Regions from separate parts of the Kitasatospora sp. NPDC127111 genome, predicted to be linked through region 1. Evidence: riboswitches for the same ligand, from Rfam matches in the RefSeq annotation. Region 1 holds a riboswitch; each other region holds the start of a gene.
What was found. A riboswitch is a leader RNA that binds a small molecule or an ion and turns the genes downstream of it on or off. The one in region 1 is predicted to bind thiamine pyrophosphate.
Positions count from the first base shown of each region.

Region 2: linked by a shared signal. The riboswitch ahead of ACFVHB_RS25395 (purine-cytosine permease family protein) and the one ahead of thiC (phosphomethylpyrimidine synthase ThiC) in region 1 are both predicted to bind thiamine pyrophosphate.
Region 3: linked by a shared signal. The riboswitch ahead of thiO (glycine oxidase ThiO) and the one ahead of thiC (phosphomethylpyrimidine synthase ThiC) in region 1 are both predicted to bind thiamine pyrophosphate.

Region 1 is NZ_JBHXTG010000085.1:21,464-29,346, forward strand. It holds gene ACFVHB_RS34630 (AMP-binding protein) at 1-1,082, opposite strand, end outside; gene ACFVHB_RS34635 (glycosyltransferase) at 1,101-1,841, opposite strand; gene ACFVHB_RS34640 (3-oxoacyl-ACP synthase III family protein) at 1,838-2,851, opposite strand; gene ACFVHB_RS34645 (flotillin family protein) at 2,948-4,444, opposite strand; gene ACFVHB_RS34650 (hypothetical protein) at 4,558-4,764, opposite strand; TPP riboswitch at 4,943-5,054, shown strand; gene thiC (phosphomethylpyrimidine synthase ThiC) at 5,065-6,909, shown strand; gene ACFVHB_RS34660 (PKD domain-containing protein) at 7,082-7,883, shown strand, end outside.
Region 2 is NZ_JBHXTG010000046.1:57,192-65,074, forward strand. It holds gene ACFVHB_RS25370 (PP2C family protein-serine/threonine phosphatase) at 1-8, opposite strand, end outside; gene ACFVHB_RS25375 (bifunctional DNA primase/polymerase) at 606-1,247, shown strand; gene ACFVHB_RS25380 (DUF5926 family protein) at 1,531-2,517, opposite strand; gene ACFVHB_RS25385 (ATP-binding protein) at 2,602-3,180, opposite strand; gene ACFVHB_RS25390 (glycerophosphodiester phosphodiesterase) at 3,511-4,353, opposite strand; gene ACFVHB_RS25395 (purine-cytosine permease family protein) at 4,495-5,961, opposite strand; TPP riboswitch at 5,954-6,102, opposite strand; gene ACFVHB_RS25400 (S1C family serine protease) at 6,402-7,883, shown strand, end outside.
Region 3 is NZ_JBHXTG010000013.1:13,158-21,040, reverse strand. It holds gene metF (methylenetetrahydrofolate reductase [NAD(P)H]) at 1-280, opposite strand, end outside; gene ACFVHB_RS11265 (polyprenyl synthetase family protein) at 502-1,608, shown strand; gene thiE (thiamine phosphate synthase) at 1,640-2,308, opposite strand; gene ACFVHB_RS11255 (Rv2175c family DNA-binding protein) at 2,329-2,694, opposite strand; gene ACFVHB_RS11250 (NAD(P)/FAD-dependent oxidoreductase) at 2,756-3,952, opposite strand; TPP riboswitch at 4,226-4,338, shown strand; gene thiO (glycine oxidase ThiO) at 4,331-5,500, shown strand; gene thiS (sulfur carrier protein ThiS) at 5,497-5,706, shown strand; gene ACFVHB_RS11235 (thiazole synthase) at 5,709-6,506, shown strand; gene pknB (Stk1 family PASTA domain-containing Ser/Thr kinase) at 6,687-7,883, shown strand, end outside.

The DNA.
Region 1 (7,883 bases):
GGCTCCTCGCCGAGGTAGCGGTGCCGGGCGCCGGGGCCGGTGAGCAGCAGTTCGCCGTCCGGGCCGAGCTCGGTGCGCACGCCCGGCAGCGGAGCGCCGACCAGGTCCCCGGGGCCGGGGAACGCGCGCTTCTCGGCCTCCTCGACGGCCGCGGCCGGGAACAGCTCGGTGAGCGCGTACACGCCCCAGGCCTGGTCGGCGCCGGCCCGCTTGACCCGGCGGAGCAGGGTGGCGTCGGCGGGCGCGGAGCCGGTCCAGACCCGGCCGGAGAAGCGGGCCCCGGCGCCGAGGGCGGCGCGCAGCTGGGGCGGCGTGAGGTAGGTCTGCGCCGGTGCCAGGCGGGCGAGCTGGCGGGCCAGGGCGCGCGGTGAGCGGGCCGGCAGGGCGACGGCGGCGCCCGCGGCCAGGGCGGGGACCAGCACGAAGAAGGTGCCGCCGAGCACCACGCTCCCGGGGCGCGGGTCGACCAGCTCGGTGACGGTCCGCAGACCGGCCGCCAGTCCGTCCCGGGAGTGCACGACGGCGCGCGGCCGGGCGGTGGTGCCGGAGGTGAAGACGATCACGGCGTCGGTGTCTTGGTCGCCGGCCCGGGGTGCGGGCGCGGCGGTGGCGGTGGTCCGCAGCCGGGGCGCGCAGCCGGGCAGTCGGCGGCCGAGGGTGGCGACCGGGCCGAGCGCGGCCAGCCGGGGCAGCGCGAGGTCGGCGCGGCGGGCGAGCGGCCCGGCCCAGCCGGCCACCGCCTGGGCGGCGGCGTCGGCGAGCACCAGCTCCGGCCGGGCCAGCGCGAGCCGGGCGGCGAGCACGTCCGGCCCGGCGGTGGGGTCGAGCACGGCGGCCCGCAGGCCGAGCCGGTGGGCGGCGAGCATGACGGCGAGCGCCCGGGGGCCGGGGCGGAGGGCGACGCCGAGGGTGGCGCCGTCGCGCAGGCCGCGGGCGTGCAGGGCGGCGGCGTGGGCGTCGGCGAGGTCGGCGAGTTCGCCGCGGCGGATCCGGACCCGGGTGCCGCCGGTGCGGGTGTGCTGCAGCACGGCGGGCCGGTCGGGGTGGACGGTCCGCAGGGTGTGGGCGAGCCGGTCGAGCACGGGATGGCCTCCGGGTGGTCAGCGGACGTCGGCGGAGCGCGGGCCGGCGCCGCGCTCCAGGTACCAGCGGGCGGTGCCGATCACGCCGTAGGCGCGGATCCGGCGGGTGGAGTTCTGCACGACCATGTCGCGGCGGTGGACGATCGCGGTGGTGTGCCGGCGGACGCGGTTGATGAACGTCCGGTCGGTGGGCGAGGGGCGCCGCGGCATGCCGCCGACCGCCTGGTACAGCTCGGCGGTGATCGCCATGTTGTTGCCCGCGTGCATCCGGTACGGGGTGAGGTAGCCGTGCTGGCGGCGGTGTGCGGGCCGGATCCGGCCGAAGGACGCGCCGAGCGCGACCAGCAGCAGGAACACCGCGCGCCCGGCCGGGCCGTGCTCGTCCCGGCGGGCGGTGACCCGGCCGCAGACCAGCCCGCGCGAGGCGCGCAGCCCGGCCCGGGCGGCGGCCGTCCAGCCGGGCTCGGGCAGGCAGTCGGCGTCGGTGCGGGCGAGCAGCGTGGCGCCGTGCGCGATGGCGTGCCGGAACGCGGTGTCCACCGCCGAGCCGACCCCCTTCTCCGGCTCGACCAGCACCTCGACCGGGAACGGCGCCCGCCCGGCGAAGGCGCGGACCTTCGCCACCGTCCCGTCGGTGGAGCCGTTGTCGGCCACCAGCAGGGTGAACTCCCGGTCCCGCTGGGCGGCGAGGGCGTTCAGCGTGCCGTCGATCCGGGCCTCCTCCTGGTAGGCCGGGACGATCACCCACAGTTCGGTCACGACGCCTCCCAGACCATCGTCATCAGGCTGACGCCGCCGCCGAGCCCGATCAGCAGCACCTTGTCACCCGGGCTCAACTCATGGCGTATCCGGTCGAGTTGGACGCCGAGCGTGGCGCTGGCGATGTTGCCCAGCTCCGGCACGGTGAGCACCAGCTTCCCGGCCGGTACGCCGGTCAGCTCGACGAAGCGCTCCAGGTAGGGGACGGTCACCTGGTGCACCAGCACCCGGGCGTAGTCGTCCCAGCCGAGGCCGGTGCGGGCCGCCACCCGGGTCAGGATGGTGCCGCCGATCTTCTCGAAGACGCCGCGCAACTCCTTGCCGCCGCCCCGGAAGTAGCTGTACTCGTCGCCGCGCGGGTGACGCGACCCGCCGCCGGGGATGCCGCCGACCTCCCAGTGCTCGGAGGCGGTCTCGGTCTCGACGTCGAGGATGCCGCCGCGCTCGACCGCCTCGACCAGCACGGCCGCGCCGGCGTCGCCGAAGGTGTACCCGGCGAAGCCGTCCCGGAAGTCGGCCAGGCCGCTCGGATCGCGGCGCATCGCCCGGCTGGGCGTCTCGCCGGTGACCACCAGGGCGCGCCGGGCGCGGCCGGCCAGGATCATCGCGCGGGCCAGGTCGATCCCGTTGAGGAAGCTGTTGCAGGCGTTGCTGACGTCCAGCGCGTGGGCCCGTGAGCCGAGTTCGGCCTGGACGAGGTGGGCGGTGGCGGGCTCGCAGACGTCCCGGGTGGCGGAGGCGTACAGCAGCAGGTCGAGGTCGGACGGGTCCAGGCCGCGGGCGTCCAGGGCGCGCCGGGCGGCGCCGATCGCCAGCGTCGACGCGTACTCGCCCTCGGCCGCGAAGTGCCGGGTGACGATGCCGGTGGCCTTCTCGAACGTCCGCTCCGGCAGGCGGAGCCGTCCGCCGGCCGTGACCTCCTCCTGGAGCTGTCGGGAGGTCAGACGGCGGGCGGGCAGGTGGGCTCCGACGGCGGTGATGCCGACCCGGACGGTGGCTGCGGAATGCATGGCCCCATGCTCCGGCGGGCGGGGCGGCGCCCACCTGAGTACGGGTACTCAGGTGGGCGCGACGGGCTACCCAACCGGGCGGCCGCTACTGCGCGTTCACTCCTCGACCGGCACCTGCTGGACCGGCGTCTTCCGGGCCTGCGCCTGCTGGACCGGCACCGCGGCGGCCGGCTCCACCGCGGCCGCCCCGGCGGGCTGCGCCGGCCCCTGCAAGGTGGTGAGCAGCTGCCGGGCCAGCCCGAGCCCGGTCCCGCCCATGGTGAGCGCCTTGGTGAAGAGGTCCCCCACGCCCTCGGCCCCGTTGAGCAGCACCATGTGCTCGACGTTGCCGAAGGACTCCGCCGCGGCCAGCACGATGTCCGGCCACTTCTCGGCCAGTTCCTGGGCCACCACGGCGTCCGGGTTCGCCGTGAGGGCCGCGGCCCTGGCCTTGAGCCCCTCCGCCTTGGCGAGCCCGATCGCCCGGGCGGTCGCGGCGTCCGCCAGACCGCGGGCCTCGGTGGCCGCGGCCTCCGCCTGACCGGTGGCCTTGGTCGCCTCGGCGGCCGCCAGCCCGCGCAGCTTGGTGGCGTCGGCCTCGGCCTCGGCCGCGATCCTGACCTGGCTGGCCTCGGCCGCCGCCCGCAGCTCGGTCTCCCGGGCCTGCGCCTGCGCGGCGGAGATCCGGGCGTCGCGCTCGGCCTCGGCCCGGGTGCGGGTCTCGTACGCCTTGGCGTCCGCCGGCTTGCGGATGTCGATCTGCAGCTGCTGCTCCTTGCGGCGCGCCTCCAGCTCGGCGACCTTGGTCTCCTGGACGACGACCTCCTGCCGGGCGGCGGCCTGCGCGAGCGGGCCCGCCTGTTCGGCCCGGGCGTTGGCGGTGTCCCGCTCGGCCTGGTACGCGGACTGCTGGATCGCGCTGTTGCGGGTCGCCTCGGCCTTGCGGGCGGCGGCCTCCTGCTCCGCCTCGGTGGCCATCCGGTCCGCCTCGGCCTGGGCGATCCGGGCGTCCCGCTGCACGGCGGCGGCGTGCGGGATGGCGAGGTTCTTGATGTAGCCCGTCGGGTCGATGATCTCCTGGATCTGCAGGGTGTCGATGATCAGACCGAGCTTCTCCATCTCCAGCCCGGAGGCGGCCCTGGTCTCCCCGGTGAGCCGCTCGCGGTCGCGGATCATGTCCTCGACGGTGAGCCCGCCGACGATCGACCGCAGGTGGCCGGCGAAGACGTTGTGCACGCGCTGGCTGATCAGCTTCTGCTGGTCGAGGAAGCGCCGCGCGGCATTGGCGATCGAGACGTGGTCGTCGCCGACCTTGAAGATCACCACGCCCTTGACCCGCACCGGGATGCCCTGCGTGGTGACGCACTCGACGTTCAGCTCGGCCTCGTTGAGGTCCAGCGAGAGCCGGCGGACGCCCTGCAGGCCCGGCGTGACGAAGGTCCCGCGCCCGGTGACGATCCGGAATCCCAGCCCCTCGCCGACCCCCTCGGTGCGGTGCTTGGAACCGGAGATGATCAGGGCCTCGTTGGGCTCCGCCACCCGCCACATGAGTTTGAAGAGCGTGACACCCACCAGCAGCACCGCGACGGCCGCCCCGACGATGACGTACAGCATGGTTCAACTCCCCCTTCCGGCACATGAGATGCGCCGATTCGGATTGTCCGGCCGGGGCAACCCGAAGAAAAGGGAGCTGACATGACGACCTGTCACAACATCGTCACGGCCCCTTACGGCAGGATCGGCGCCACGTAGACGGTGCGCGGCGGCTGGTACTCGACCACCACCACCGGCGTCCCCACCGGCAGCCGGTCGCCCGGCACGGCCAGGTAGGCGAGGAACGCCTCCGTCCCCTGGCGCTCCGGGACGTGCACCATCACCTCGCCGACCAGCCCCGCCCCCACCGCTCCGCTGACCCGCCCGGTGCTCCCGACCACTCGGCCCTCCCTCGTCACGCCGCCGGCCGTCCGCCCGGCCGGTCCGACTGCCAGTGTGCCCGCCCCGCGGCCGGCGGTGCGGCGGCCGCCGGAATCCCCGTCCGTGGACCCCCTCTGGACCAGCGGCGATTCGGTCGCTACGGTGTTGGACGTCTTGCGCAGGCAACACCGCCTGCGGACACGGGAGCTCGGAGCACCGGGCTGAGAGGACGCTGACCGGGACGTCGCCGGACGTGCCGAACGCTGCGTCGACCGCAGGAACCTGACCGGGTAATGCCGGCGTAGGGAGTAGAGGGTCCGATGACCACGTTCGACGCACAGCCGCAGTCTGCCCAGAACTCCGCCGTCAGCAGCGCGGGCACCGGCTACCCCACCCCGGCCTGGCGCAAGGCCTACCGCGACGGCTCCCGCCCCGACCTGCGGGTGCCGTACCGCGAGGTCGTGCTCACCAACGGGAAGACCGTCCCGCTGTACGACACCTCGGGCCCGTACACCGACCCGGCGTACCAGCCCGACGTCCGGCGCGGCCTGCCGCCGCTGCGGGACGCCTGGATCCGCCAGCGCGGCGACGTCGAGGAGTACGACGGCCGCGAGGCCCGCCCCGAGGACGACGGGATCAAGCACACCTCGCCGCGCGGCGGGAACCTGCGCAACCTCGACGCCGTCTTCCCCGGCCGCCCGCGCCGCCCGCTGCGCGGCCGCGACGGTGCCGCCGTCACCCAGCTCGCGTACGCCAAGCGCGGCATCGTGACGCCGGAGATGGAGTTCGTGGCGCTGCGCGAGGGCCTGGCACCGGAGTTCGTCCGTTCCGAGGTGGCCCGCGGCCGCGCGGTCATCCCGGTCAACGTGAACCACCCCGAGGTGGAGCCGGCCGTCATCGGCACCAACTTCCTGGTGAAGATCAACGCCAACATCGGCAACTCCGCCGTCACCTCCTCGATCGAGGAGGAGGTGGAGAAGATGACCTGGGCCACCCGCTGGGGCGCCGACACCGTCATGGACCTCTCCACCGGCCGCAACATCCACACCACCCGCGAGTGGATCCTGCGCAACTCCCCCGTGCCGATCGGCACCGTGCCGCTCTACCAGGCGCTGGAGAAGGTCGACGGCAAGGCCGAGGACCTCAGCTGGGACGTCTACCGCGACACCGTCATCGAGCAGTGCGAGCAGGGCGTCGACTACATGACCGTGCACGCCGGCGTGCTGCTGCGGTACGTGCCGATGACCGCCCGCCGCAAGACCGGCATCGTCTCGCGCGGCGGCTCGATCATGGCCGCCTGGTGCCTGGCGCACCACCGGGAGAACTTCCTCTACACCAACTTCGAGGAGCTCTGCGACATCCTCGCGAGCTACGACGTCACCTTCTCGCTCGGCGACGGCCTGCGCCCGGGCTCGATCGCCGACGCCAACGACGAGGCGCAGTTCGCCGAGCTGCAGACGCTGGGCGAGCTGGGCCGGATCGCCCGCGAGCGCGACGTCCAGGTGATGATCGAGGGCCCGGGCCACGTCCCGATGCACAAGATCAAGGAGAACATGGATCTCCAGAAGGAGATCTGCGACGAGGCGCCGTTCTACACCCTCGGCCCGCTGACCACCGACGTCGCGCCCGGCTACGACCACATCACCTCGGGCATCGGCGCCGCGATGATCGCCTGGTGGGGCACCGCGATGCTCTGCTACGTCACGCCCAAGGAGCACCTGGGCCTGCCCAACCGGGACGACGTGAAGACCGGCGTGATCACCTACAAGATCGCCGCCCACGCCGCCGACCTGGCCAAGGGCCACCCGGGCGCCCAGGAGTGGGACGACGCCCTCTCCGACGCCCGCTTCGAGTTCCGCTGGGAGGACCAGTTCAACCTGGCCCTCGACCCGGAGACCGCCCGCGACTTCCACGACGAGACCCTCCCGGCCGAGCCCGCCAAGACGGCCCACTTCTGCTCGATGTGCGGCCCGAAGTTCTGCTCGATGAAGATCTCGCAGAAGATCCGCGACGAGCACGGTGGGGGTACCTCCCGGCCGGAGGCTGGGGGAGGGTCCAGCGCGGTGGCGAGCGAGTTCGACGCCGAGGCCCTGGCCGGCATGCGGGCCAAGTCCGAGGAGTTCGCCGCCCAGGGCAACCGCGTCTACCTCCCGCTGGCCGACTGACGCCGCATCACGACACCGGCCCGCGCTTCGGAGGGGGGAGCGCGGGCCGGTGCCGTTCGGGGGCGGCGGGAGGTGGGCCGACGAGGGCCGAAACCGACTTGACAGCCGGTAGTTGATCGCACGAATGTTTGCTCCGCCGATTCGGCATCCGCACGATCACTGGGGGACTTCCGTGCGTAGAGCACGTATTCCGGCTGCCGCCGCTCTCGTCCTGTCGATCACCGGCGCGCTCGCGCCGACCACCGCCGCCCAGGCCGCCGTCACCGATCTCTATGTCGACAAGGGGTCCGCCGCGTGCTCGGACACCTCCGGCACGGCCGGCAGCCAGGGCACGCCGTTCTGCACGATCGCCGCCGCGACGAACTCCGTCCAGCCGGGTCAGACCGTGCACATCGCCGGGGGCGACTACGACGAGGAACTCCACCTGACCCGCTCGGGGACGTCGTCCGCGCCGATCACCTTCATCGGGGCGCGGTACGACGACGAGCACGACGCGACCGTGCTCGGTGACCGCGGCGGGCTCAGCCACGCCGTCAGCCTCAACGGCGTCCACGACGTGGTGATCGACCGTCTGTTCGGGCGCTCGGGCAAGGAGGGCGTCCTGGTGGCCGACTCCAGCCGGGTCACCGTCAACGACGTGACGATCTACAGCTCCGGCTGGGACGGCACCCCGGCCGCCCGTTACCCGGGCATGCGGATCACCGGCGCGAGCAGTGACGTCACCGTGCGGCGCAGCGCCGTCGCCGCCTCGTACGCGGGCGGCATCCAGGTCGACGCCGGGGTGGCCCGCACCGTGCTGACGGCCGACCTCGTCAGCGACAGCTCCGGTCCGGGGGTGTCGATCACCGACGCGCCGGGCACGGTCATCACCGGCAACACCGTCCAGGGCGCCTGCGGCCCGATGATCGACCTGGCCGGCTCCTCCGGCGGCGCGTCGATCGAGAACAACGTGCTGGACCTCGACGAGGGCGCCC
Region 2 (7,883 bases), on a different contig from region 1:
TCGGTCATGCCGCCACTCCTGACGCGGTGGTACGTGTCATGCGGAACCCCCAGGTACGGCCGATCGTGCGAGGACGGCCAAGGGCGCGTTTCGCCTTGATTCGCTACTACTCGTCATTGATCGTCAGCAATGCCACCACTTCTACACAGGCCATTCGGGGCATGTCCAGATCCGTGACAGCGCCGGTGGCCGGTTCCACGGCCTCCGCAACCCGCTCGGGCGGCGCGTTTCGTTCGTGCGCGCGCCGGTCGGGCGGAGGGCATGGAGCGGCCGGAGAACGGGCAGAACCGTGAGGACGGCTCCGGTGGCCGTCCGGATCGTATGCTTCGGCCGCCCGTGGACCGGGTCGGCCGGAAGTCACTCACTCGTACGGTGGAACCAATCGCGCCCGGGCGGCGTCCATCCGGTCGCATGCGGGATTCTCGTTCCAAGGGCTGTTCTGTTCCGCGGTCCTTCTCAGGTCGTGCTCCACACCGTGCTCCGCCCCTGCCAGGCCGCCCGTCGCCGCCATGCCCGCCCCCCTGAATCCGGGCCGGTGCGACGCACCCCGACGCCGGCCGGTGGGCCCGGAGCGAACCGAGCGGTCACGGAAAGGAACGAGCGCCATGCGTGAGGATCCGAGGAGCGGCCGTTCGGCGGCCCGTTCCGCCCGGCTGGCCGCGGCCCTGGCCGCCGCCGTCGACCATCGCTGGCCCGTCGTGCCCGGCACGCTCCTCCTCGGCGGTGGCTGTTCCTGCGGCGATCCGGACTGCCCCATCCCGGGCGCGCACCCGCACGACCCGCCGCTGCTGGCGGCCACCACGGACGCCCGGATGGTGCGGTGGTGGTGGGAGCGGCAGAGCCCGGACGCGCCGGTGCTGGCCGCGACCGGCCGGACCGTCTCGGCGGTCAGCCTGCCCGCGGCGGCCGGCGCCCGGGCGCTCGCCTACCTCGGCGCGTTGCGGCTGCCGCTCGGCCCGGTGCTGGCGCTGCCCGGCCGCTACGCGATCCTGGTGGCCCCCTACTCGCTGGAGGCGCTCGGCGACATGCTCGCCCAACTCCCTTGGGTGCCAGGGTCGTTGCGCTACCACGGCGCCGGCGGCTTCCTGTCGCTGCCGCCCGGCGGCGGGACGGGCGGCCGGGTGCGCTGGGTGCTCGCGCCCCGCCCGGCGGCCGACGGCGGCGTGTGGCTGCCTCAGGTCGGGCCGCTGCTGGGCGAGTTGGTCGAGGCGACGGTCCGGCTGGACAGCGGTCGCTCGGCGTACTGATCGGGTACGGACCGACCGGTGCGACCGGCGGCGATCCCGCTGTCGCGGGCGGCCGATCCGGTGACCGGTCCGACGGTCGATCCGGCGGCCGGGCCGGGCTGATCCGGCCGGTCGTCCGGAAAACAAAAGATCCGGCCGCTGGCGACGGGGGATGCACCAGCGACCGGACTCTTTAGACAGTAACAAGGATCGGCGTCCACGCCAATTTCCAAGAGGCCTTCAGGGCCCGGAAATTGCCCTTCCGGCGGACAATGTGACGCGTATCACCCGGATCCGGTCCCCTTTAGTTCAAGGTGACCTGACGGTTCACCAGGTTCGCGCGGGCGCGCCGCTCCTCGGCGGTCAGCGGCGTGCTGTCGGCCAGCGTCGCGGCGAGCCGCTCGGCGAACTCGGCGGCCGGCTTCTCGCAGTCGGCCGCCGTCATGGCGAGCGGGAGGTCCCAGACCGGGACGGTCAGGCCGTGCGCGCGGAACGAGCCGACCAGGCGGGTGTCCGGGCCGAGCGAGGACTTGTCGGCGGCGGTCAGCCGGGCCAGCGCGTCCAGCAGTTGCTCCTCCGGGACGGTCATCACCCAGCGCAGGTGGTTCTTGTCCGGGGTGCCGCACCAGTACGCCGCGTCGACGCCGACCAGCTTCTCGGTCGGGATCGCCGAGGCGTTGGCGCGCTCCAGCGAGGCGGCCACCTCGCCGGTGGCGGTCTCGGCGTCCTCCAGCCAGAACTCGAAGCCGGTGTGCACGGTGGGCTCGAAGCCGGCGTCGGCGTCCAGCAGGTCCTGCAGCCGGCGTCCGCCCGGGACGGTCCGGCGGGCCGGGACGGGCGTACCCGGCTCGGTGGCCAGCGCCAGCTCCAGCGCGTCCGCCAGGTCGCGGCTCAGGTCGCCGGAGGAGGACTGGGTCTGCAGGCCGAGCAGGATCGACCCGTCCTGGCGGCGCAGCGCCGGCCAGGCCAGCGGCAGCACGGTGGCCAGCGTCACCGACGGGACGTCACCGTTGGCGGTCTCGGCCACCCCGGCGGCCAGCGTCAGCGGCGCGGTCGCGGCGGGCACCAGCTCACGCAGCGCCACCCAGTCGGCCTCGCCCGGCAGGCCCTCGAACGGGCGGTGCACCAGCTCCTGCACGGCGTGCGAGGCCTCCCGGCCGTGGCACGCCTTGTAGCGGCGGCCCGAACCGCACGGGCAGTTCTCGCGGGCCCCGACCACGGGGATCTCACCCGTGACGGCGGTGGTGGACTGGCTGCGCTGCGGCGCCTTCTTGGCGGCCTTCTTGCCCATGGTGCGGCTCTCCCGGGGACGGTTGTGTTGTGCTCCGGGCAGCCTACTGACGATCGGGGCGGGGCCGGGCCAGGGCCGGTGGGATCAGGCGCTGCGGGCATCACCGCCGGTGCGCCGGGCGTGCCGGGCCCGGGCGGGCAGCGCCGCCCACACCGTCACCTCGCCGGGCGCGTCGCGCACGCCCCAGTCGCTGGCCAGCTGGTCGACGATGCCCAGCCCGCGGCCGCCGCGCGAGGTCAGCGACGGGCTGGCCGGGGACGGCCGGGTCTGCGCCCCGCCGTCGGTCACCTCCAGGGTGAGGACCCCGTCCGCGTGCATCTGCCAGCGGACCAGGACGCCGCCGTCGGGCTCGCCGTCCTCGTGCCGGGCCGCGGGTCTGGCCTCGGCGCTCCGCGAGGGGACGCCGACCAGCACCTGGTCCACGACCTCGGCGCGGGCACTGCGCCCGAGCACCGGCAGCGGACCGAGCGGCCGGGCATAGCGACACGCATTGCTCAACAGTTCGGAAAGGATCAGAACAGCATCATCGATGACCGGTTCCGGTATCTCCCGGTCACCCAGATCTCGACGCAGTCGGCGCCGTGCGACCCCGACACTCGCTGGGCCGTGCGGCACTGCCATGGTCGATGAAGTAGGCACTTCACGCGCCACCATCAACGCCACCCCCGGACCTCCTTCAGCGTATGCCGAGGGATGGATGCCCCTTGGTAATGCGTCGGAAACGACCGCGCGACGATCCCGCGGGGACATTTCAAGCCCCGCGACCCACGGTGCGCGACAGGTGATTCGGCGCTCACCCTCCGTCGTGAAAACGGATAATCTCCGGCACAAAACGAACGCGGAAGGTTTGAGCCCCTACCAAAACGATCAGTGGAACGATCATCGGACCGAGCGGCGACGGCGATAAGCGGCGATGGTCGGCGACGGCGATCGGGTGCGGCCGGTCGGCGACGGCGATCGGGTGCGGCGGTCGACCGGGAGATCGTCCGCCGTTCACCGGCCGAGCTGGGCCAGCACCTCCGCCGGGCGGTTGGTGATGATCGCCGACACCCCCAGCTCCAGGCACAGCTCCACGTCGGCCGGCTCGTCCACGGTCCAGACGTGCACCTGGTGGCCCAGCTCGCGCAGCCGCGTCACCAGGCGGGGCCTGGCCCGCACCAGGTCGATCCCCGGCCCGGCGATCCGGGCCCCGCCCGGCAGCGTCGCGCCCGGGCGCAGCCGGCCCTGCAGCGGCAGCATCCGCTCGAACAGGAAGACCCGCGGGTACTCCGGCGCGGCGGCGGCCACCCGGGTCAGGGCCAGCGAGGAGAAGCTCATGATCCGGGCCTTCGGACGGTCGTCCGCACGGGGCTCGCCGACCGGCGCGGCACCGCCGATCCCGAACCGTTCGAGCATCCGCAGCAGCTCGGTCTCGACCCGCCCCCGGAAGCGGACCGGGTGCTTGGTCTCGATCGCCAGGTCCACCGGCCGCCCGCAGTCCACGGCCAGCTCCAGCAGGCTCTCCAGCCGCAGGACGCCGCGCAGCTCCGGGTCCGCGCTCGGCACCCCGGTCTTCCAGGCGCCGAAGTCGTGCGCCTCCAGCTGCGCCAGCGTCATCGCCGAGACGGTGCCGCGGCCGTCCGAGACCCGGCCGATCCGGCGGTCGTGGACGCAGACCAGCTGCCCGTCGGCGGTCACCCGGACGTCGCACTCCAGCGCGTCCGCGCCCTCCTCGAGCGCGCGGCGGTAGGCCGCGAGCGTGTGCTCCGGCAGGGCGTGCGAGGAACCGCGGTGGGCGATCACCTGGACGGACGGCGCGGTGCGCGCCGCCGCCGGGGAGAGGTCAGGGCTGGTCACGCGTCCACGATAGGCGGCGGAGGTGACACCGAAGCGAAGGCGGCCCCAACCTGCGGGGCCGCCTTCGCTCGTTCGTCCGGTTCCTCCGGTTCGGTTCCTCCGGTCCGGTGGTTCCCGCCCGGTGGTTCCGGTCCGGTCCGGTCAGGCGGCGGCCGGCCGCCGCCGGGTCAGCGGGGTGAGCGCCCAGGTGGCCAGGGCGGGCACCAGGAAGCCGAGGAGCGAGGCCGAGGTCCACTCCTGCGGGGTGAAGTGCAGCGCCTCCTGGGCCCCCGTCCAGAAGTCCGTCCACCAGCCGGCGATCGCGGTCGGCGCGATCAGCTGGTAGACCGCGAAGCCGAGCGCCCACGGCAGCAGCATCAGCCAGCGGGAGGGCGCGTCGTCGGCGAGGTTCCAGCCGCGCCGCCCGGCGCCGAGGAAGTAGTCCACCGCCAGCACCGCGAACATCGGCACGAAGACCGAGCCGATCAGGCCCAGGAAGGCGTAGTAGGAGTCGGTGAACTCGGTGATCTGCAGCGCCAGCACGGTGATCAGCAGGCCGGTCCCGCCGGTCAGCACCCGCCGGTCCACCTTCGGCAGCAGGTTGTGGACCGACATCGCGGTCGAGTACACGTTGGCGAAGGACTGGTCGGTCTCGCGCAGCACCAGGACCAGCAGGAACAGCCAGCCGGCCGAGACGCCCAGGAACGAGTCGAAGATCTTCGCGGCGTCGCCGTCCGCCTGCAGCAGCGCGAACAGGCCGAGCACGTAGCACCACACCTGGGCGAGCGTGTAGCCGGAGAAGCTGCCCCAGAACGCGGCGCGCGGGGTGCGCGAGTGCCGGGTGTAGTCGGCGGCCAGCGGCACGAAGGAGATCGAGACGGCGATCATCGCGTCGGTGGCCTTCAGGAAGCCGTGCCAGTTGCCCGCGCCCGGGTCCGGCACGCCGTGGCGGCCCAGCTGGACGGTGAAGTACACCATCGCGACCGCGACCGCCGCGGCGACGAAGCGGCGCAGCACCGCGATCGCGCCCAGCGGCCAGATGGTCAGCGCGGTGGTCACCGCACCCGCCAGCACGACGAACACCCAGCGGTAGCCCTCGGTGTGCGCGACGGTCTGCGCGCCCATCGCGATGACCAGCAGCTCGTACACGCCCCAGCCGAGGCACTGGACGATGTTCAGCACGGTCGGGACGTACGAGAGCCGGGTGCCGAACAGCCCGCGCAGGTTCGCCATCGCCGGCGCGCCGGTGCGCGCCCCGATCAGCGCGGCCACGCCGAGCATCGCGGTGCCGACCGCGGTGCCGGCCACGATCGCGGTGATCGCGGCGGCCAGCGACAGCTCGGTGCCCGGCGCGCCCAGCACGGTGGCGGCGGTGGTGAAGCCGATCAGGCTGACGCCGAGGTTCATCCAGAGCGCGAAGTGGTCCCGGAACCGCAGGGTGCGCGGCGGTTCGGTGTCCAGGACGAGCGGCGCCTCGACCCGTCCGTCCCGCTCCGGCCGGTCCAGGACGGCGGTGGCCGGGGAACCGGGCGCGGCCGCGGCGGCGTCGGAGTGAACGGTCGCGGACGACTCGGAGAAATCCTTGGACGCGGGCGCGCCCGAAGAAGAGGATGGCGAAGCAGACGGCATGGCCGATACTCCCTACGCCGGCATTACCCGGACAGGTTCCGGCGGTCAGCGCCCCCTCGACGATCCGTCCACGGATCCCGTGGCGTACGGTCGACCGGCGCACTCTCAGCCTGGTGGGTCCAAGCTCCCGCGTGTCAGTTTGGAGCGACAGGCTAACCGGCGCGGAGGTGAACGCCAAGGCCAGCCGCCCGGCGGTCCGCATCGCGGGACGTCGCGGGGGTCCGGCGGAGGGCCGGGTCGAGGCCCGGCGCAGGCCCGGGTCGGGGTCCGGCGCAGGCCCGGTGGAGGGGCCCCGAGAAGGGCGCCGCGGGAGCTTCGCAGGGGGTGCTGTTGGACCGGGCTAAGGATTCTTATGAGTTCTTCAGAAGGGTCCTTACGGCAATCGAATCGAGTGTGCGAAAAACTATGGTGGTTGGTCCTGTCAGCTATGGAGGTCGTCCGTGAGCACCGAGCGCGAGGTTGGGTCCACCGGGCCGCAGGGGGAGCAGCCCTCCGGCGGCCAGGGGGTGGTGGGTCCCGCTCCTGACGGTCCGGCGCAGTCCGCGTCCGACCGTCCCGTCCCCGCAGCGGCGCCCGAGGCCGACTACCCGCTGACCGAGGCCGCGGCGGGTGCCCCGGCTCCGGCCGCGACCCCGGCCGAGGGCCGGTCCAACCCGACGCTGGCGTTCAGCAAGGTGAGCGCTCCCGAGCCCGCCGCCCCGGCCGCCCCGGCTCCGGCCGCTCCCGCGGCCCCGGCCGCGGCTCCCGCGGCCCCGGCTCCCGCCCCTGCCGGCACCGGGTACCTCGACGCCCCGCCGCCGGTCCTGCCGCCCGCTCCGGCCGGCAACCCGTACGCCACCCCGGCCGCCGGCGTCCCCATGCCGGCCGCCCCGGTCGCCGCCGCTCCGCACGACCCGTACGGCGCCCCGCCCGCCCCCGGTGCGCCCGGCCCGCACCACCCGTTCGGCGCCGGCCAGCCGCTCGGCGGCTGGGGCGTGCACGACGCCACCTCCGGCGGCGCCGGCACCCCCGGCGGCCCGGGCTACCCCGGCGGCCCGCTCGGCTACCCGGCCGAGTACCCCGGCAGCCCCGAGCCCGCCGGCCCGCGCAAGAAGCGCGGCGGCCTGATCGCCCTGGTCGCGGCCGTCGCCCTGGTCGCCGGTGTGGCCGGCGGCGCGGTCGGCGTCGCCGTCGGCGACCGCAACGGCAGCAGCGTCTCCGCCTCGGACGACCACAGGAGCACCACCGTCCAGGCCAACAGCCCGGGGAAGAACGAGCCCGCGCCCGGCTCCGTCGCCGGCATCGCGCAGAAGGCGCTGCCCAGCGTCGTCACCATCAAGGCGCAGGGCAACGGCGAGTCCGGCACCGGCACCGGCTTCGTCTTCGACACCGAGGGCCACATCCTCACCAACAACCACGTCGTCGCCCCCGCCTCCAACGGCGGCAAACTGACCGTCAAGTTCGCCGACGGCACCTCCTACGGCGCCTCCGTGCTCGGCCGCGCCGAGGGCTACGACGTCGCCGTGGTCAAGCTCGACAGCCCGCCGAAGGGCAAGCTGACGCCCCTTCCGCTGGCCGACTCCGACAAGGTCAACGTCGGCGACTCCACCATCGCCATCGGTGCCCCGTACGGCCTGGAGTCCACCGTCACCACCGGCATCATCAGCGCCAAGGACCGCCCGGTCGCCTCCGGCGACGAGACCGGCGCCCAGTCCTCGTACATGAACGCCCTGCAGACCGACGCCTCCATCAACCCCGGCAACTCCGGCGGACCGCTGCTGGACTCCAGCGGCGCGGTGATGGGCATCAACTCCGCGATCCAGTCCAACACCTCCAGCACCGGCCGGGCCGGCAGCATCGGCCTGGGCTTCGCCATCCCGATCAACCAGGCCAAGTGGGTCGCCGAGACCCTGATCAAGACCGGCAAGCCGGTCTACGCCAAG
Region 3 (7,883 bases), on a different contig from region 1:
CGGCCGTCAGGTGGGCGACGGGGGTCAACGTGGTCTCCGTGGCGATCCGGCCGACCATGTTGACGGTGCGCTCGCGCGAGGAGCCGCCGGCCCCGTACGTCATGCAGACGAAGTTGGGGTCGAGCGGTTCGAGGCGGCGGATGGCGTCCCAGAGACGCTGCTCACCGACCTCGCTGCGCGGGGGCATGAACTCGAAGGAGAAGGATCGCTTGCCGGCCGCCAGAAGCTCGCGGACCGTCAGCGCGCGGTCTGTTCTGGTGGAAGCGACGCCGAGTGCCATGCTGGCAGGTTAACCGTCGCCCGAAGGGCCCGGACAACTCGGTTCCAGCAATTGAGACAATGGATGGACACGGTTCCGCTTCCGTTCACCACCGCCCGGGAAGGCGTCGGAACCCCCCGCGGGACGGCCCCGGCGGCAGGGCCGCGGAGTCGTCCGTACAGCTGTTCCCGGCCGCCCGGCTACGCTTGCTGCACCCCCAGCCAAACCTCCGGAGCCTCATCGTGACCTCGTCCACCAACCGGCCGGCCAACCCCATTGACGTGGAGGACGTGCGCGGGCGCGTCAACGCGGCCCTCGCCGGCTTCATGGACGGTCAGACGGCCCTGCTCGGCAAGATCTCGCCGCAGCTCGCGCCCGCCGCCGACGCGCTCCGCGACTTCCTGCTGGACGGCGGAAAACGACTGCGCCCGGCCTTCTGCTACTGGGGCTGGCGCGGCGCCGGCGGGCCCGCCGGGGGCGAGGGCATCGCCAACGCGGCCGCCGCCCTGGAGCTGCTCCAGGCCAGCGCGCTCGTCCACGACGACCTGATGGACCGCAGCGACACCCGGCGCGGCCTGCCCTCGGTGCACCGCCGCTTCGAGGCGCTGCACCGCGACAGCGGCTGGCGCGGCGACCGCGAGCAGTACGGCACCTCGGCCGCGGTGCTGCTCGGCGACCTGCTGCTGATCTGGTGCGACGAGCTGTTCCTGCGCTCCGGCCTGGACCCGGCCGCGGTGCTGGCCGCCAAGCCGATGTTCGACCTGATGCGCACCGAGGTCATGGTCGGCCAGTACCTGGACGTGCTGGAGCCGGTCGCCGGCGACTCCACCGACGGCGGCGCGCTGGACCGGGCGCAGACCGTGCTGCACTACAAGTCGGCCAAGTACACGATCGAGCGTCCGCTGCAGGTCGGCGCGCTGCTGGCGGGCGCCCCGCCGGAGCTGGTCGAGGCGTACGGGGCGTTCGGCCTGCCGCTGGGCGAGGCGTTCCAGCTCCGGGACGACCTGCTCGGCGTCTTCGGCGACCCGGCGGTCACCGGAAAGCCGGCCGGGGACGACCTGCGCGAGGGCAAGCGGACCCTGCTGGTCGCGCACGCGATGCGCGGGCTCTCCGCCGCCGACGCCCGCCACCTGGACGAGCGGCTCGGCGCCCCGGACCTCGCGCCCGAGGAGGTCTCCCGGCTGCGCGCGCTGGTGGAGCGCAGCGGCGCGCCCGAGCGCGTGGAGCAGCGGATCGAGGAGCTGATGCGGCAGTCGCTGGCAGCGCTGGCGGCGGCGCCGCTCGCCGACGAGCGGGCCCGCACGGTCCTGCTGGCGCTGGCCGAGGCCGCCACCGTCCGCAAGTACTGAGTACCCGGGCCGGCGGCGGCCCCGTGCCGGGTCAGGCCCGCCGCAGCCGTGCGGCGAGCGCGGCGGCGGCCGCCCGCGGGTCCTCCGCCGCGGTGATGGCCCGGACCACCACGACGCGCCGGGCGCCGGCCGCCAGCACCTCGTCCAGGTTGCCCAGGTCGATGCCGCCGATGGCGAACCACGGGCGGTCGGTGGCCTGCTTCGCCGCGTACTCGACCAGGCCGAGGCCGGGCGCGTGGCGGCCCGGCTTGGTCGGGGTGGGCCAGACCGGGCCGGTGCAGAAGTAGTCCACGCCGGGCTCGGCGACCGCCGCGTCCACCTCGGACTCGGCGTGGCAGGAACGGCCGATCAGCACGTCCTCGCCGAGGATCGCCCGGGCGGCCGGCACCGGCAGGTCGTCCTGCCCGAGGTGCAGCACGTCGGGGCGGGCGGCGTGCGCGACGTCGGCGCGGTCGTTGACCGACAGCAGCTTGCCGTGCCGGCGGCAGGCGTCGGCGAAGACCTCCAGCGCCGCGAGCTCCTGCTTGGCCTCCAGGCCCTTGTCGCGCAGCTGGACGATGTCCACCCCGCCGGACAGGGCCGCGTCGAGGAACTCGGCGAGGTCGCCCCGCTCGCGGCGGGCGTCGGTGCAGAGGTAGAGCCGGGCGTCGGCGAGCCGGGCCCGCGGGCCCGCCCCGCCGGCAGCGGCGGCGCCGGTCACCGGGCCGGTCCCAGGGCCAGTCACAGGGCCATCGCCTGGGCGCGGCGCTTGACCTCGGTCGCGCGGTTCTCCCAGAGCGCCTGGACGGGGGTGCCGGGCAGCGACGGGTCCTCGGTGAACATCCACTCGAGGATCTCCTCGTCGCTGAAACCGCTGTCGCGCAGCACGGTCAGCAGGCCGACCAGGTGCTTGACCGGGCCGGTCTCGTCGATGAACGCCGCCGGGACCTGCAGCGACTTGTTGGGGCCGCGGCGGACGGCGATCAGGTCGCCCTTCTTGACCAGGTTGCGGACCTCGGTGACCACCAGACCCCACCGCTCCGAGATGTCGGGCAGGTACATCCACTCGGGGACCAGGGCTTCAATCTTGCTTTCGATCTCACTCACGCCACCAGACTGCCACCTCCGCGGCCCGCCGCGCACCAACCGGCCGCCGGGGCGGCTCCGGCTACCCCGCGACGGCCGCCTTCAGCGGCACCGCAGGGTCCGCCGCCCGGGCCCGGTCCAGCGGCGTCCCGCGCTCGATCAGCCGGCGGCCCTGGGTGAGGTCGCGCGGGCGGTCCACCGTGAGCAGGGCGCGCAGCACCCCGTCGCGCAGCCAGAGCACCGCCCAGGACGGGTCCGCCGGCGAGCCGCGCCACACCGACTCGTCACCCTCGCCGTGCCGCCCGGCGTACTGGACCATCCGGCCGAACTGCTCCGACCAGAAGTACGGCACCGGGTCGTACGGCACGTCCGCGCCGAGCACCGCGGCCGCCGCCGCGCCGCCGGACTGCAGCGCGTGGTCCCAGTGCTGGACGGTCAGCCGGGTGCCGGTTCGGGCGGACGGGTAGCTCGCGCAGTCCCCGGCCGCCCAGACGCCCGGCAGGCTGGTGCGCAGCCGCTCATCCACCAGGACGGCGCCGGCCGCGTCCAGCTCGACGCCGGAGCCGGCCAGCCAGTCGGTCGCCGGGCGGGCGCCGATGCCGACCACCACCTCGTCGGCCGGCAGGTGCGAGCCGTCCGCGAGCAGCACCGCGCCGGGCTCGACGGCCGCGACCGCGGCGTCGCAGCGCAGCTCGACCCCGGCCTCGGCGTACCAGGCGGCCATCGCCCGGCCGACCTCGGTCGGCAGCGCACCGGGGACGGGCGCCGGGCCGGCCTCGACGACGGTCACCTCGCACCCGGCCGCGCGGGCCGCGGTGGCCACCTCGGCGCCGATCCAGCCCGCGCCGACCAGCACCAGGCGCAGACCCGGGCGGAGCAGCGGGCGCAGGGCCAGCGCGTCGTCCAGGGTGTGCAGCAGGTGCGCGCGCTCGGCACCGGGCAGGACGCGCGGGGCGGCACCGGTGGCGATCACCAGGGCGCCGTACGGGAGGTCGCCGCCGTCGGTGTGCAGCACGCCCGGGGTGAGGCCGGTGGCGCGGCGGCCGGTGAGCAGCTCGACGCCCAGGTGGGGGAAGTCGATGTCCAGGGTGGTGGTGTCGGTCTTGCCGAGCAGCACCTCCTTGGAGAGCGGCGGCCGGTCGTACGGCGCGTGGGGCTCCTCGCCCACCAGCACGATCCGCCCCCGCCAGCCGCCCCGGCGCAGCCCCGACGCGCACTGCGCCCCGGCCAGCCCGGCCCCGACCACGACCACCTGATCCGTCCCGCTCAGCTCTGCCACGCGGTCACTGTACTGGCGCCCCCACCGGGCCCGGCCCCGGCGTCCACCGGCTGAGCGCCCGCTCGGCCCCGACCCGCCCGCCGCCCACAAGCCCCACCGCGCACCACCCCACCGGGCACCCCCGCCCCCTCCCGTCCCACCCCTCGTACGTGCCCTCATCGGCGCGAACGCCCCACCCACCCCCCACCCAGCCCACCACCGGACACGCCCGCCCCCTCCCGTCCCACCCCTCGTACGCGCCTTCAGCGGGGACGAGGCCCGGAGTTAAGGTGGGGGCACCATCACGGGAGCCCGGCGTACCGGGCTGAGAGGCGGGCTGACACGGCCTGCGACCGTCCGAACCTGATCCGGGTCATACCGGCGAAGGGAGAAGCAGCTTTGACACGCTTGGCACCAGGTGGCCACGCGGACGTGCTGGTGATCGGCGGAGGCGTGATCGGCCTCGCCGTCGCCTGGCGCGCGGCGCAGCGCGGGCTGGGGGACGTCGTCGTGGTCGACCCCACCCCCGGTGGCGGCGCCGCCCGGGTCGCGGCCGGCATGCTCGCCCCGGTCACCGAACTCCAGTACGGCGAAGAGCCGTTGCTCCGCCTCGGGATGGCCTCCAACGAGCGCTACGCCGCCTTCGCCGCCGAGCTCACCGAGGCCAGCGGCGGCCAGGACACCGGTTACCGCCGGTGCGGCACGCTCGCCGTCGCGCTCGACTCCGACGACCGGGCGGAGCTGCGCGAGTTGCACGCCTTCCACCTGCGGCTCGGCCTCGACTCGACCTGGCTGACCGGCCGCGAGGCCCGCAAGCTGGAGCCGATGCTCGCCCCCGGCGTCCGCGGCGGCCTGCACGTGGCGGACGACCACCAGGTGGACGGTCGCCGGCTGCTGACGGCGCTGCTGCTGGCCGGCCAGGCCGCCGGCGTGGTCGTCCGGCGGACCGAGGCGGTCGAGCTGCTGGTCGAGGACGGCCGCGCGGTCGGCGTCCGGCTCGGCACCGGCGAGAGCGTGACCGCCGGCCGGGTCGTGCTCGCGGCCGGCCCGGAGAGCCACCGGCTGCCCGGCCTGCCCGACGGCGTGCTGCCGGCGATCCGCCCGGTGAAGGGCCAGATCCTGCGGCTGCGGATCCCCGAGGCGTACCGGCCGTTCCTGTCCCGCAACGTCCGGGCGGTGGTCCGCGGCCAGCACCTCTACCTGGTGCCGCGCGAGGACGGCGAGCTGGTGATCGGCGCGACCAGCGAGGAGCAGGGCTACGACACCACGGTCACCGCCGGCGGGGTGTACGAGCTGCTGCGCGACGCCCACGAGCTGGTCCCCGGCATCACCGAGCTGCCGCTGGTGGAGACCTCCGCCGGGCTGCGCCCGGGCTCGCCGGACAACGCGCCGCTGCTCGGGCCGACGGCCCTGCCCGGCCTGGTCGCCGCCACCGGGCACTACCGCAACGGCGTGCTGCTCACCCCGGTGACCGCCGACCTGATCGCCGAACACCTGGCCACCGGCACCACGCCGGAGCTGGCCGCACCGTTCTCCCCCACTCGCTTCGCCACGAAGGTCCCCGCATGAGCGACATCCCCCTCACCGTCAACGGCGAGCCCCGCCTGGTGCCCGCCGCCACCACCCTCGCCGAGGTGGTGGCCACTCTGAGCCGGGCCAACACGGGCGTCGCCGCCGCGCTCAACGAGGCCGTGGTGCCGAGGAGTTCGTGGCCGGTCACGCAGCTCTCGGCGGGCGACCGGGTCGAGATCCTCACCGCCGTGCAGGGGGGCTGACCATGGCCGACGACGTCCTCTCCATCGCCGGCACCACCTTCGGCTCGCGGCTGATCATGGGCACCGGGGGTGCCCCCAGCCTGGAGGTCCTGGAGCAGGCGCTGCGGGTCTCCGGCACCGAGCTGACCACGGTGGCGATGCGCCGGGTGAACGCCACCACCCAGGGCTCCGTCCTGGACGTGCTGACCCGCAACGGGATCCGCGTCCTGCCCAACACGGCCGGCTGCTTCACCGCCGGCGAAGCGGTGCTGACCGCCCGGCTGGCCCGCGAGGCGCTCGGCACCGACTGGGTGAAGCTGGAGGTCATCGCGGACGAGCGGACCCTGCTGCCGGACCCGATCGAGCTGCTGGACGCCGCCGAGACGCTGGTCGACGACGGCTTCACCGTGCTCCCGTACACCAACGACGACCCGGTCCTGGCCCGGAAGCTCGAGGACGTCGGCTGCGCGGCGATCATGCCGCTGGGCTCGCCGATCGGCTCCGGCCTGGGCATCCGCAACCCGCACAACTTCCAGCTGATCGTGGAGAGCGCGAACGTCCCGGTGATCCTGGACGCGGGCGCCGGCACCGCCTCGGACGTCGCGCTGGCGATGGAGCTGGGCTGCGCCGCCGTCATGCTCGCCTCCGCGGTGACCCGCGCCCAGGACCCGGTGCTGATGGCCGAGGCGATGCGGCACGCCGCCGAGGCCGGCCGGCTCGCCCACCGGGCCGGCCGGATCCCGCGCCGCTTCCACGCCGAGGCCTCCTCGGCGATGGCCGGCCTGGCCGACCTCGACACCCGCGAGCACCCGGCGTTCTGACGGGGCGCCACCGCCGCCCGGGGCCCCCACTGCCGCTTCCGCCGCGGGGCACCGGGCGGCCCGGCCGACCCCCACGACCGACGACCGGGCCCCTTGTCACAGCCCGGCCACGAAGCCCCCGGCGCGCCACCCGGGGGCGGGACCGCACGCCGCCCCGCCACTAGAATCCCCCGGGTGGACATGGCATTGCACGACCCGCTGATCGGAACCCTGCTCGACGGCCGGTACCGGGTCGAGCAGCGCATCGCGGCCGGCGGCATGTCCACCGTCTACCGCGGCACCGACACCCGGCTCGACCGGGTCGTCGCGCTGAAGGTGATGCACCCCGACCTCGCCGGCGACGAAGGCTTCACCGCCCGCTTCATCCGCGAGGCCAAGGCGGTCGCCCGGCTCACCCACCCCAACGTGGTCAACGTCTTCGACCAGGGCGCGGACGGCGGAAACGTTTTCCTCGCCATGGAGTACGTGCCCGGCCGCACCCTGCGCGACCTGCTGCGCGACCGCGGCGCGCTGTCCGTCCGCGCCGCGCTGGACGTCCTGGAGCCGGTGCTCGCCGCGCTCGGCGCCGCCCACCGGGCCGGCCTCGTCCACCGGGACGTCAAGCCGGAGAACGTGCTGATCACCGAGGGCGGCCTGGTCAAGGTCGCCGACTTCGGGCTGGTCCGGCTGCTGAACGCCGCCGACGGTGCCCCCACCACCACGACCACCGCCACCGGCGGCACCGTGATGGGCACCGTCTCCTACCTGGCCCCCGAGCAGATCCTCCCCGACGCCCCCACCGACCAGCGCGTCGACGTCTACGCGGCCGGCATCCTGCTGTACGAGATGCTGACCGGCCGCCGCCCGCACACCGGCGACAACCCCGTCCAGGTCATGTACAAGCACCTGCACGAGAACGTCCCCGCCCCCTCGCTCGTCGCCCCCGCCGTCGCCCCCGAGCTGGACGCGATAGTGGCCGGCGCCTGCGCGCGCGACCCGCGGGGCCGCCCGTACGACGCGGTCGAGCTGCTGGCCGCCCTCCAGCGGGTGCGCCGCGAGCTCACCCCGGCCCAGTTGGACGCCGAGCCGCCCGCCTCCACCCGGCCCAGCCCGCAGTACCCGACCAGTGAGCCGACCTCGGTCATCCGGCCCGCGGTCGTCGCCGAGGCGGCCGACCGGCCGGGCCCCGCGCCCGCCGCGCCGCCGGTCGAGCGGACCAGCGTGCTGGACGTCCCGCCGGAGGTGATGGAGCAGCTGCTCGCCGAGCCGCGCCCGTACGACGAGCCGACGCCGGTGCGCACCCGGCAGCCCGGCCGGCTGGCCCGCGTCCCCCGCAAGCCGCTGATCTGGGCCTCCGTCCTGGCGGCCCTGGTGCTGCTGGTCGGCGGCGCCACGTAC